DNA from 4 places in the Pseudocitrobacter sp. 2023LY-00077 genome. Region 1 is predicted to be linked to each of the others. Evidence: predicted binding sites of a transcription regulator. Region 1 holds the regulator's gene; each other region holds the start of a gene.
The links. Region 1 encodes sigma-54, which starts transcription at its own class of promoters, with help from an activator protein. Its sites were predicted from a motif close to GTTGGCACANNTTTCGCTNT; they were not measured.
Positions count from the first base shown of each region.

Region 2: glnK (P-II family nitrogen regulator) is a predicted target of sigma-54. The motif match lies at 1,846-1,865, and genes of this name have one in related genera.
Region 3: glnA (glutamate--ammonia ligase) is a predicted target of sigma-54. The motif match lies at 1,486-1,505, and genes of this name have one in related genera.
Region 4: hydN (electron transport protein HydN) is a predicted target of sigma-54. The motif match lies at 1,351-1,370, and genes of this name have one in related genera.

Region 1 is NZ_JBSPEI010000005.1:74,709-77,879, reverse strand. It holds gene lptA (lipopolysaccharide ABC transporter substrate-binding protein LptA) at 1-346, shown strand, start outside; gene lptB (LPS export ABC transporter ATP-binding protein) at 353-1,078, shown strand; gene rpoN (RNA polymerase factor sigma-54) at 1,126-2,559, shown strand; gene hpf (ribosome hibernation promoting factor) at 2,582-2,869, shown strand; gene ptsN (PTS IIA-like nitrogen regulatory protein PtsN) at 2,926-3,171, shown strand, end outside.
Region 2 is NZ_JBSPEI010000006.1:175,877-179,047, forward strand. It holds gene ACWWFX_RS10060 (SmdB family multidrug efflux ABC transporter permease/ATP-binding protein) at 1-1,685, shown strand, start outside; gene glnK (P-II family nitrogen regulator) at 1,917-2,255, shown strand; gene amtB (ammonium transporter AmtB) at 2,287-3,171, shown strand, end outside.
Region 3 is NZ_JBSPEI010000020.1:15,573-18,743, forward strand. It holds gene glnA (glutamate--ammonia ligase) at 1-1,396, opposite strand, end outside; gene typA (ribosome-dependent GTPase TypA) at 1,777-3,171, shown strand, end outside.
Region 4 is NZ_JBSPEI010000002.1:100,266-103,436, reverse strand. It holds gene ascF (PTS cellobiose/arbutin/salicin transporter subunit IIBC) at 1-24, opposite strand, end outside; gene ACWWFX_RS02915 (LacI family DNA-binding transcriptional regulator) at 248-1,261, shown strand; gene hydN (electron transport protein HydN) at 1,406-1,951, shown strand; gene fdhF (formate dehydrogenase subunit alpha) at 1,988-3,171, shown strand, end outside.

The DNA of each region.
Region 1 (3,171 bases):
CAAGGTGGTGGTGACCCGTCCTGGCGGCGAAAAAGGCAAAGAAGTGATCGACGGCTACGGTAACCCGGCGACCTTCTACCAGATGCAGGACAACGGCAAACCGGTGAAAGGCCACGCCGCCAAAATGCACTATGAACTGCAAAGTGATTTCGTGGTACTGACCGGTAACGCGTATCTGGAACAGGTCGACAGCAACATCAAGGGCGACAAAATCACTTACCTGGTTAAAGAACAGAAAATGCAGGCGTTTAGCGAAAAAGGTAAACGCGTAACGACCGTTCTGGTTCCGTCCCAGTTGCAGGACAAAAACAAAGACCAGGCTCCGGCACAGAAGAAGAGTAACTAATTCGTTATGGCGACATTAACTGCAAAGAACCTGGCTAAAGCCTACAAAGGCCGCCGCGTGGTAGAGGATGTCAGTCTGACCGTCAACTCCGGTGAGATTGTGGGCCTGCTTGGGCCGAACGGCGCGGGTAAAACCACCACCTTCTACATGGTGGTCGGTATCGTGCCGCGCGATGCGGGCAATATCATTATTGATGACGAAGATATCAGCCTGCTGCCGCTGCACGCCCGTGCGCGCCGCGGGATTGGCTATCTGCCGCAGGAAGCGTCCATTTTCCGTCGTCTGAGCGTATACGACAACCTGATGGCCGTGCTGCAAATTCGCGACGATCTCACCAGCGAACAGCGCGAAGACCGCTGTAATGAGCTGATGGAAGAGTTCCACATCGAACACCTGCGCGACAACATGGGTCAATCGCTGTCCGGGGGCGAACGCCGCCGCGTAGAGATCGCCCGCGCGCTGGCCGCAAATCCGAAATTTATCCTGCTGGATGAACCGTTTGCGGGCGTTGACCCGATCTCCGTTATCGATATCAAACACATCATTGAGCACCTGCGCGACAGCGGTCTCGGCGTGTTAATCACTGACCACAACGTCCGCGAAACGCTGGCGGTGTGTGAGCGTGCGTATATCGTCAGCCAGGGGCAGCTTATCGCCCACGGCACCCCGACAGAGATCTTACAAGACGAACATGTTAAACGTGTGTATCTTGGGGAAGACTTCAGACTCTGATAGGGTAGAAGCATGAGAGAGGTTAGCCGGAGATTATCGCACTGAACATGAAGCAAGGTTTGCAATTAAGGCTCAGCCAACAGCTCGCCATGACGCCACAGCTGCAACAGGCTATTCGCTTGTTACAGCTGTCGACGCTGGAACTGCAGCAGGAACTTCAGCAAGCGCTGGAGAGTAATCCCCTGCTTGAGCAAACCGATATTCATGAAGAAATCGATGCCAAAGAGACGCCGGATAACGAAACGTTAGACAGCGCCGACGCGCTCGAACAGAAAGATATGCCGGAAGAGCTGCCGCTCGATGCCAGCTGGGATGAAATCTACACCGCCGGAACGCCCTCAGGCACTGGCGCAGATTACCAGGACGACGAACTGCCGGTCTATCAGGGCGAAACCACCCAGTCTCTTCAGGATTACCTGATGTGGCAGGTGGAACTCACGCCGTTTACCGATACCGACCGGGCGATAGCCACCTCCATCGTCGACGCCGTTGACGATACCGGTTATCTGACCGTCCCGCTGGAAGATATCCGCGAGAGCATGGGCGATGACGAAATCGGTCTGGATGAAGTCGAAGCGGTGCTTAAACGGATCCAGCGATTTGACCCGGTGGGCGTCGCCGCCCGCGATCTCCGCGATTGCCTGCTTATTCAGCTCTCTCAGTTTGCCAAAGAAACCCCCCGCCTCGCCGAAGCCCGTCTGATCATCAGCGACCATCTCGATCTGCTTGCCAACCACGATTTCCGATCGTTAATGCGCGTCACGCGTCTGAAAGAAGACGTGTTGAAAGAAGCGGTGGATCTGATTCAGTCACTGGATCCGCGTCCGGGTCAGTCGATCCAGACTGGCGAGCCGGAGTACGTTATCCCTGATGTGCTGGTACGCAAAGTCAGTGGCCGCTGGGTGGTGGAACTCAACGCCGACAGCATTCCACGTTTGCAAATTAATCAGCACTACGCGGGCATGTGTAACAACGTCCGTAACGACGCCGACAGCCAGTTTATTCGCAGTAATCTGCAGGATGCGAAGTGGCTGATTAAAAGCCTTGAGAGCCGCAACGACACGTTGCTGCGCGTCAGCCGCTGCATCGTTGAGCAGCAGCAGGCGTTTTTTGAGTCCGGCGAAGAGTATATGAAACCGATGGTGCTGGCGGATATCGCCCAGACCGTCGAGATGCACGAGTCCACGATTTCACGCGTGACTACGCAGAAGTATTTGCATAGCCCGCGCGGTATTTTTGAGCTTAAGTATTTCTTCTCAAGCCATGTGAATACCGAGGGTGGCGGCGAAGCCTCATCCACGGCGATTCGCGCGCTGGTGAAGAAATTGATTGCCGCGGAAAATCCCGCGAAACCACTGAGCGACAGTAAGCTGACCTCCATGCTCTCCGATCAGGGTATCATGGTGGCCCGTCGAACCGTTGCGAAGTACCGAGAGTCTTTATCCATTCCGCCGTCTAACCAGCGTAAACAACTGGTGTGACTCAACTGATAAGGAAGACACTATGCAGCTCAACATCACTGGACACAACGTCGAAATCACTGAAGCCCTGCGCGATTTCATCAACACGAAATTCGTGAAGCTGGAACAGTATTTTGAGAGGATCAATCAGGTCTATATTGTGTTAAAAGTGGAGAAATTGACGCACATCTCGGATGCGACCCTGCATGTTAACGGGGGCGAACTTCATGCCAGCGCGGAAGGGCAGGACATGTATGCCGCTATTGATCTGTTGATCGACAAACTGGCGCGGCAGCTTAATAAACATAAAGATAAACTGAAACAACACTAATTGTCCGGGCGGTCGCCCGATGCCGGTAAAGTGTCGGGCGATGCTTAGGTGAAATTATGATAAATAACGATTCGGCTCTACAACTGAGCAATGTGCTTAACCAGGAATGTACCCGCAGTGCTGTTCACTGCCAGAGTAAAAAACGTGCGCTGGAAATCATCAGTGAACTGGCGGCAAAGCAGTTAGGTCTGCCTCCTCAGGTGGTGTTTGAAGCGATTCTCACCCGCGAGAAAATGGGCAGTACCGGTATTGGCAATGGCATCGCCATTCCACACGGTAAGCTGGAAGAAGATACGCTGCGC
Region 2 (3,171 bases), on a different contig from region 1:
TGTGGGTAGCGGCAGCGGCGGAAGTCTCGGGGCCGGTGCTGATAAGCTACTTCATCGATAACATGGTGGCTAAACACACGTTGCCGCTGGGCACCGTTGCGGGGCTGGCGGCGGCGTATATCGGCCTGCAACTGCTGGCTGCAACGCTGCACTATAACCAGTCTCTGCTGTTTAATCGCGCGGCGGTGGGGGTGGTGCAACAACTGCGTAGCGATGTGATGGATGCCGCGCTGCGTCAGCCGCTGAGTGAATTTGATACGCAACCTGTCGGGCAACTGATTTCGCGCGTCACCAACGACACGGAGGTGATCCGCGATCTCTACGTCACCGTCGTTGCCACGGTGCTACGCAGCGCCGCGCTGATTGGTGCGATGCTGGTGGCGATGTTCAGCCTCGACTGGCGCATGGCGCTGGTGGCGGTTTGCATCTTCCCGGCGGTACTGACGGTGATGGTGATTTACCAACGCTACAGCACGCCTATCGTGCGTCGGGTGCGGACGTATCTGGCGGATATCAATGACGGTTTTAACGAAGTGATCAACGGCATGAGCGTGATCCAGCAGTTCCGTCAGCAGGCACGCTTTGGCGAACGCATCGGTGAGCATAGCCGTCAGCACTATCTTGCGCGTATGCAAACGCTGCGTCTGGATGGCTTCCTGCTGCGTCCGCTGCTCAGCCTCTTCTCTACGTTGATACTGTGCGGTCTGCTGATGCTGTTTGGCTTTACGTCGGTGGGCACGATTGAGGTGGGTGTGCTGTATGCGTTTATCAGCTACCTGGGCCGTCTCAATGAACCGCTGATTGAACTCACCACCCAGCAGTCAATGCTGCAACAGGCGGTGGTCGCCGGGGAGCGCGTATTCGAACTGATGGACAGGCCGCGCCAGACCTACGGCGACGATGCGCGTCCGCTGGAAAGCGGCGATATTGAAATTGATAACGTCTCCTTTGCTTACCGCGATGACCGGATGGTGTTGCAGGATATCTCGCTGTCGATTCCCTCGCGCAGTTTTGTGGCGCTGGTGGGGCATACGGGCAGCGGGAAAAGCACGCTTGCCAGTCTGCTGATGGGCTATTACCCGCCGAATTCAGGTGAAATTCGCCTGGGCGGTCGTCCGCTTGGCAGTTTGAGTCATCAGGTGCTGCGCCAGGGCGTCGCCATGGTGCAGCAGGACCCGGTTGTCCTGGCGGACTCTTTCTTCGCGAACGTCACGCTTGGCCGTGATATCAGCGAAGCGCAGGTATGGCAGGCGCTGGAAACGGTGCAACTGGCGGAACTGGCGCGTGGGCTGAGCGATGGTATCTATACGCCGCTGGGCGAGCAGGGGAACAATCTCTCTGTCGGGCAAAAACAGTTGCTGGCGCTGGCGCGCGTGCTGGTTGATACCCCGCAGGTGCTGATTCTGGATGAAGCCACCGCCAATATCGATTCCGGTACCGAGCAGGCCATTCAACAGGCGCTGGCTGCCGTGCGTGAACACACCACACTCGTGGTGATCGCGCACCGCCTTTCCACCATCGTCGATGCTGACACCATCATGGTGCTGCATCGCGGGCAGGCGGTGGAGCAGGGCTCGCATCAGCAACTGCTGGAAGCCAAAGGCCGATACTGGCAGATGTATCAGCTTCAACTGGCCGGGGAAGAGCTTGCCGCCAGTGCACAGGATGAAACGCTGACTGCCTGATGCACTTTTTTTAAGCAATTTACTAACAGACGCACCAGCGCGTGCAATTTTAAAACGCACCCTGCACTCGCATGGTGCGTTTTTGTTTCATTTCTTACTAAAACGCGTGCATGACCTTTCGCCTCATGCCGTTACCCGCCCATTCTTCTCAATTTTCATTTCTGGCACGCCCCTTGCTTTATCTATCTCGTGTAGCAGCAGCCATTACCGAATTCTGACTGGAGGGGATCTATGAAGCTGGTTACCGTGGTAATCAAACCATTCAAACTCGAAGACGTCCGCGAAGCGCTGTCTTCAATTGGTATTCAGGGACTGACCGTGACGGAAGTGAAGGGCTTCGGTCGTCAGAAGGGGCATGCCGAGCTGTATCGCGGCGCGGAGTACAGCGTGAACTTCCTGCCGAAAGTGAAGATTGACGTCGCGATTGCCGACGACCAGCTTGATGAAGTCGTGGATGTGGTGAGCAAGGCGGCGTACACCGGAAAAATTGGCGACGGTAAGATTTTCGTCGCCGAGCTGCAACGTGTGATTCGTATTCGTACCGGCGAAGCCGACGAAGCGGCACTGTAATTCCTGGCGCACAGTGATAGGGATCGAGAAAATGAAAATAGCAAAATTGAAAACCGGTTTGGCGGCTCTGGCGCTGTTGCCGGGCCTGGCGATGGCGGCTCCGGCGACGATCGATAAAGCCGATAACGCCTTTATGATGATTTGTACCGCGCTGGTGCTGTTTATGACCATTCCGGGAATTGCCCTGTTTTACGGTGGCCTGATTCGTGGGAAAAACGTTCTCTCTATGCTGACACAGGTGGCAGTGACGTTCGCGCTGGTCTGTGTGCTGTGGGTGGTTTATGGCTACACGCTGACCTTCGGTACCGGCGGCAGCTTCTTCGGTAACTTTGACTGGGTAATGTTGAAAGGCATTGCGATAACCGCACCGATGGGCACGTTTTATCAGTATATTCATGTTGCTTTCCAGGGCTCGTTCGCCTGTATCACTGTTGGCCTGATTGTCGGCGCGCTGGCGGAACGTATTCGCTTCTCAGCGGTGCTGATTTTCGTGGTTATCTGGCTGACGCTCTCCTATATTCCGATTGCGCACATGGTGTGGGGCGGCGGTCTGTTGGGCTCGCACGGCGCGCTGGACTTCGCGGGTGGTACGGTTGTACACATTAACGCGGCGGTTGCGGGTCTCGTCGGGGCGTATCTGATTGGCAAACGTGTCGGCTTTGGCAAAGAAGCGTTCAAACCGCACAACCTGCCGATGGTGTTTATCGGGACTGCCATCCTTTACTTCGGCTGGTTTGGCTTCAACGCCGGTTCAGCGAGTGCGGCGAATGAAATTGCCGGTCTGGCTTTCGTGAACACCGTAGTGGCAACCGCGGCTGCGATTCTGGGCTGGGTATTCGGTGAGTGGGCGCTGCGCGGTAAACCGTCGCTGCTGGGCGCGTGTTCTGGGGCGATTGCGGGCCTGGTGGGTATCACT
Region 3 (3,171 bases), on a different contig from region 1:
ACAGCTCGAACTCTACCGGGTGCGGAGTCATGCGCACACGGTCATCTTCTTCTCGGCGCAGCGCGATGTAAGCATCGATGGATTCGTCAGTGAACACACCACCGGCTTTCAGGAACTCGCGGTCCAGATCCAGCTCTTTCAGTGCTTCTTCCAGAGAACCAGCAACCTGTGGGATCTCTTTCGCTTCTTCCGGCGGCAGGTCATACAGGTTTTTGTCCATCGCTTCGCCCGGATGGATTTTGTTCTTGATACCGTCAAGGCCAGCCATCAGCAGTGCTGCGAAGCACAGGTACGGGTTAGCTGCCGGGTCCGGGAAGCGCACTTCGATACGACGCGCTTTCGGGCTGGTAACAACCGGAATACGGATGGAAGCAGAACGGTTACGGGCAGAGTAAGCCAGCATAACCGGTGCTTCGTAACCCGGGACCAGACGTTTGTAGGAGTTGGTGGTCGGGTTCGCCAGGGCGTTGATCGCTTTCGCGTGTTTGATAACACCACCGATGTAGTGCAGCGCCTGCTCAGACAGACCCGCGTATTTGTCGCCAGAGAACAGGTTTACGCCGTTCTTGGAGAGAGACATGTGGCAGTGCATACCGGAACCGTTATCGCCGAACATCGGTTTTGGCATGAAGGTCGCGGTTTTACCGAAACGGTGCGCAACGTTGTGAACGACATATTTGTAGATCTGAATTTCGTCCGCTTTTTTGGTCATGGTGTTGAAGCGGGTCGCGATTTCGTTCTGACCTGCCGTTGCCACTTCGTGGTGGTGAGCTTCAACAACCAGGCCCATTTCTTCCATGATCATACACATGGTAGAACGGATATCCTGGGAGGAATCGACCGGCGGAACCGGGAAGTAACCGCCTTTCACGCCCGGACGGTGACCTTTGTTACCACCTTCATATTTGGTGGAAGAGTTCCACGCGCCTTCGATATCGTCGATAGCCACGTGAGAACCGGAAATGGATGCGCCGAAGCGGATGTCGTCAAACAGGAAGAATTCTGGTTCTGGCCCGAACAGTACGGTGTCGGCAATGCCAGTGGAGCGCAGGTATTCTTCAGCGCGTTTCGCGATGGAGCGCGGGTCACGGTCATAGCCCTGCAGGGTACCTGGTTCCAGGATATCGCAGCGGATGATCAGTGTTGGTTCTTCGTAGAACGGGTCAATGAGTGCGGTAGATGCGTCCGGCATCAGAACCATGTCAGATTCGTTAATGCCTTTCCAGCCGCCGATAGAGGAGCCGTCAAACATTTTGCCTTCTTCAAAGAATTCGGCATTAACCTGATGGGAAGGGATAGTGACGTGCTGTTCTTTACCTTTGGTATCGGTGAAGCGCAGATCGACAAACTTCACTTCGTGCTCATTCAGCATCGTCAAAACGTGTTCAGCGGACATACTTTACATCTCCCGGATTTGTCATTGTCGTCGTGGTAACGAGGTCTTCAAACACTTCTTAAAAGTGGCGTTGTTGCCCTGAAATTTATAAAGCGAAATCTGTGCCAACTTTTAAATTACCCCCAAAAGGCGCTATCATGCGCATCATAGTGCAAAAGGGCTGCACCACGATGGTGTCATTGCACCAGTATAGTGCTTATATGTGAACATAGAGCACCATATTGGTGCAATTTGCGTTAAGGTGCCCTTTTTTCGCTCCGTGAAAGCGATCACAAAGGAACTCTGCAATACTTGTTTGCGGAGGATGTTTGTGATCCTGTTTTGTACTGCGATTAATCCGTGTACAATAACGCGCTATTTCTAATGCCCGAGGCAAAGTTGTGATCGAAAATTTGCGTAACATCGCCATCATCGCGCACGTTGACCATGGTAAAACTACCCTGGTTGATAAGCTGCTGCAGCAATCCGGTACGTTTGATGCACGTGCCGAAACTCAAGAGCGTGTGATGGACTCCAACGATTTGGAGAAAGAGCGTGGGATTACCATCCTCGCGAAAAACACCGCTATCAAATGGAATGACTACCGTATCAACATCGTTGATACCCCAGGGCACGCCGACTTCGGTGGTGAAGTTGAACGTGTAATGTCCATGGTAGACTCCGTGCTGCTGGTCGTTGACGCATTTGACGGCCCGATGCCGCAGACGCGCTTCGTGACCAAGAAAGCCTTTGCCTATGGCCTGAAACCTATTGTTGTTATCAACAAAGTTGACCGCCCTGGCGCGCGTCCTGACTGGGTTGTTGACCAGGTCTTTGACCTGTTCGTTAACCTTGATGCGACCGACGAACAGCTGGACTTCCCGATCGTTTACGCATCTGCGCTGAACGGTATCGCGGGTCTGGATCACGAAGACATGGCTGAAGACATGACCCCGCTGTATCAGGCGATTGTTGACCATGTTCCTGCGCCGGACGTCGATCTCGACGGTCCTCTGCAGATGCAGATCTCCCAGCTGGACTACAACAGCTATGTGGGTGTTATCGGTATCGGCCGTATCAAACGCGGTAAAGTGAAACCGAACCAGCAAGTGACTATCATCGATAGCGAAGGCAAAACCCGTAACGGTAAAGTCGGTAAAGTGCTGGGCCATCTGGGTCTGGAACGTATCGAAACCGACGTGGCTGAAGCTGGCGACATCATCGCTATTACCGGTCTGGGTGAGCTGAACATCTCTGACACCATTTGCGACACGCAAAATGTGGAAGCGCTGCCAGCCCTGTCCGTTGATGAACCGACCGTTTCTATGTTCTTCTGCGTAAACACCTCTCCGTTCTGCGGTAAAGAAGGTAAATACGTCACGTCTCGCCAGATCCTTGATCGTCTGAACAAAGAACTGGTCCACAACGTGGCGCTGCGCGTAGAAGAAACGCCGGATGCTGACGCATTCCGCGTGTCTGGTCGTGGTGAACTGCACCTGTCTGTTCTTATCGAAAACATGCGTCGTGAAGGTTTCGAAATGGCGGTTTCCCGTCCGAAAGTTATCTTCCGCGAAATCGATGGCCGTAAACAAGAGCCGTTCGAAAACGTCACGCTGGACGTTGAAGAACAACATCAGGGTTCTGTGATGCAGGCTCTGGGTGAGCGTAAAGGCGACCTGAAAAACATGAATCCAGATGGCAAAGGCCGCGTACGTCTCGACTACGTGATCCCAAGCCGTGGTCTGATCGGCTTCCGTTCAGAATTCATGACCATGACTTCCGGTACCGGTCTGCTG
Region 4 (3,171 bases), on a different contig from region 1:
CAGCGCCGCGTAGTTTTTGGACATCGGATTCTATCCTGTTTTTATCTGTAGGGGACTCACCGCCTGGGCGATGAAACGTTGCATAGGAAACCGGTTCCACAAAATCATGAAGAGTTTCATAATATCTGGCAAGAGAGTAAAAATTCATTTTTTAAATTTGTGATGGCGATCGCCATGTATGGCAAAAGCTGAAAAAGGGCAGTGTCTGAAGTACACTGCGCCCATCATTTTTGACGAGGGAAGCGAAATGGCGACGATGCTGGAGGTGGCAATGCTGGCTGGCGTGTCGAAAGCGACGGTCTCACGCGTACTGACCGGCAACGGCTATGTGGGTCAGGAGACCAAAGACCGGGTCTGGCAGGCGATTGAAGAGTGCGGCTATCGGCCTAATCTGCTGGCGCGTAATCTGGCGACCAAACGCACGCAAACGCTGGGGCTGGTTGTCACCAATACCCTGTATCACGGCGTCTATTTCAGCGAACTGCTGTTTCACGCCGCGCGGATGACGGAAAACCAGGGCCGTCAGTTGATCCTCGCCGATGGTAAACACAGCGCGGAAGAGGAGCGGGCGGCGATTCAGTATCTGCTCGATATGCGCTGCGACGGCATCATCATCTACCCGCGTTTTCTCAGCGTTGACGAAATCGACGAGCTGATTCAGCAGCATGAACAGCCGGTGCTGGTGCTCAACCGTCGCCTGCGCCGTAACCTCAGCCACTGTGTGTACTGCGACCAGGCGCGTACCAGCCAGAATGCGGTGGAGAAGCTGATTGCACAGGGGCATCGCGATATCGCATTTATTACCGGCTCGCTTGATTCGCCGACCGGCATTGAACGCTTGTCAGGCTACAAAGCCGCTTTAGCTGAACACCATATTCCATTGCGTGATGCGCTGATTGTGGAAGGGAAATGGACGCCTGCGACGGGTTCGGCAGGTGTTGATATGCTGCTTGAGCGCGGCGTTAACTTTAGCGCGCTGGTCGCCAGCAACGATGACATGGCCATCGGGGCGATGAAACAACTTCAGTCGCGCGGCCTGCGCGTGCCGGAGCAGGTCTCCGTCGTCGGTTTTGATGATATCGCCCTTGCGCCGTACATGCTGCCATCGCTCTCCAGCGTTAAAATCCCGGTGACAGAGATGATTCAGGAGATTATCCATCGCCTGATTTTCATGCTCGACGGCGGCGAATTCAAACCACAACCTTCCTTCCTCGGCGAGCTTATCGCGCGCGACTCTCTGGACGCAGGCCCGCAGGGTTAATCTCGTCACCTGTCATCGTCACTCGTGACGATGACAGGGTTAGACACAGTGCTTCAAATAAAAAATCCTTAATAAACAACTAACTAAAAGTTGGCGCGAATAATGCATTCTCCGGCTCATTCATTGTCATTGCTGGAGAATTTGATGAACCGTTTCATCATTGCAGATGCGAGTAAATGTATAGGCTGCCGGACATGCGAAGTGGCATGCGTGGTCAGCCACCAGGCCGAACAGGATTGCGCCGCGCTGACGCCGGAATCTTTCCTGCCGCGAATTCACGTCATTAAAGGCGTGAACGTCTCTACCGCGACCGCATGCCGCCAGTGCGAAGACGCGCCGTGCGCGAACGTCTGCCCGAACGGCGCGATTCGCCGCGAAAAAGGTTTTGTGCATGTGATGCAGGAACGCTGCATCGGCTGCAAAACCTGCGTCGTGGCCTGCCCGTATGGCGCGATGGAAGTGGTCGTGCGCCCGGTTGTACGCAACAGCGGCGCGGGCCTCAACGTGCGTGCCGAAAAAGCCGAAGCCAACAAATGCGACCTTTGCTTCCACCGCGAGCAAGGCCCGGCCTGTATGGAAGCCTGCCCGACGCACGCTATTTTCTGCGTTGACCGCGACAAGCTTGAGCAAATCAGCGCCGAAAAACGTCGCCGCGCTGCGCTCGATACGTCGATTTCCCTGCCGTTTTAATGATCCTCCGTTTCACTTTTAACAGGTCTGTTACTGATGAAAAAAATTACAAGTGTTTGTCCGTATTGTGGTGCTGGCTGCAAACTGAAGCTGGTTGTCGATAACAATAAAATCATCCGCGCGGAAGCTGCCGATGGGAAAACTAACCAGCATGAACTGTGCCTGAAAGGCTATTACGGCTGGGATTTCCTGAACGACACCAAACTGCTGACGCCGCGCCTGACGCAGCCGATGATCCGCTATGAAAAAGGCGGCAAGCTGACGCCAGTGAGCTGGGATGAAGCCATCAGCTATACGGCAAAACGCTTAGGCGAGATCAAAGCGAAATTCGGTCCGCGCGCCATTATGACCACCGGGTCATCGCGCGGTACCGGGAATGAAACCAACTATGTGATGCAAAAATTTGCGCGCGGCGTGCTGAATACCAATAACGTCGATTGCTGCGCGCGCGTCTGCCACGGGCCTTCCGTCGCAGGCTTGCAGGAAGCGCTCGGCAACGGCGCGATGAGTAACTCCATCGAAGACATTGAAAACTCAAGCTGTCTGCTGGTCTTTGGCTACAACTGCGCCGATTCGCACCCTATCGTGGCGCGTCGCGTAATCAAAGCCAAAGAGAAAGGCGCGAAAATTATCGTCTGCGACCCGCGTCGCATTGAAACCGCGCGTATCGCCGATCAACATCTGCAAATCAAAAACGGCTGCAACATGGCGCTGGTGAATGCGTTTTCCCATGTGCTGCTGGAAGAAAATCTCTACGACAAAGAATATGTTGCGCGCTACACCACCGGCATCGACGAGCTGCGTGAAATCGTGAAAGATTATGCGCCGGAAGCGGTGGAAGCGCTGACCGGCGTGACGGCGCAACAAATTCGTCAGGCGATGCGTACCTACGCGGCGGCACCAAGCGCCACCATTATGTGGGGCATGGGCGTCACTCAGTTTGGTCAGGCCGTGGATGTGGTGAAAGGGCTGGCAACGCTTGCGCTGCTCACCGGTAATCTGGGACGTGAACATGTCGGCGTCGGCCCGGTGCGGGGTCAGAACAATGTGCAGGGCGCGTGCGACATGGGGGTGATCCCCAACCAGTTCCCTGGTTATCAGGACGTGGTCGATGCCGACGTGCGGGCGAAATTCGCCAAAGCATGGGGTATTGACGCCAGCGTGATGGACGACAAAGTGGGCGTGCGCATTACTGAAGTGCCGCATCTGGCGCTGGAAGG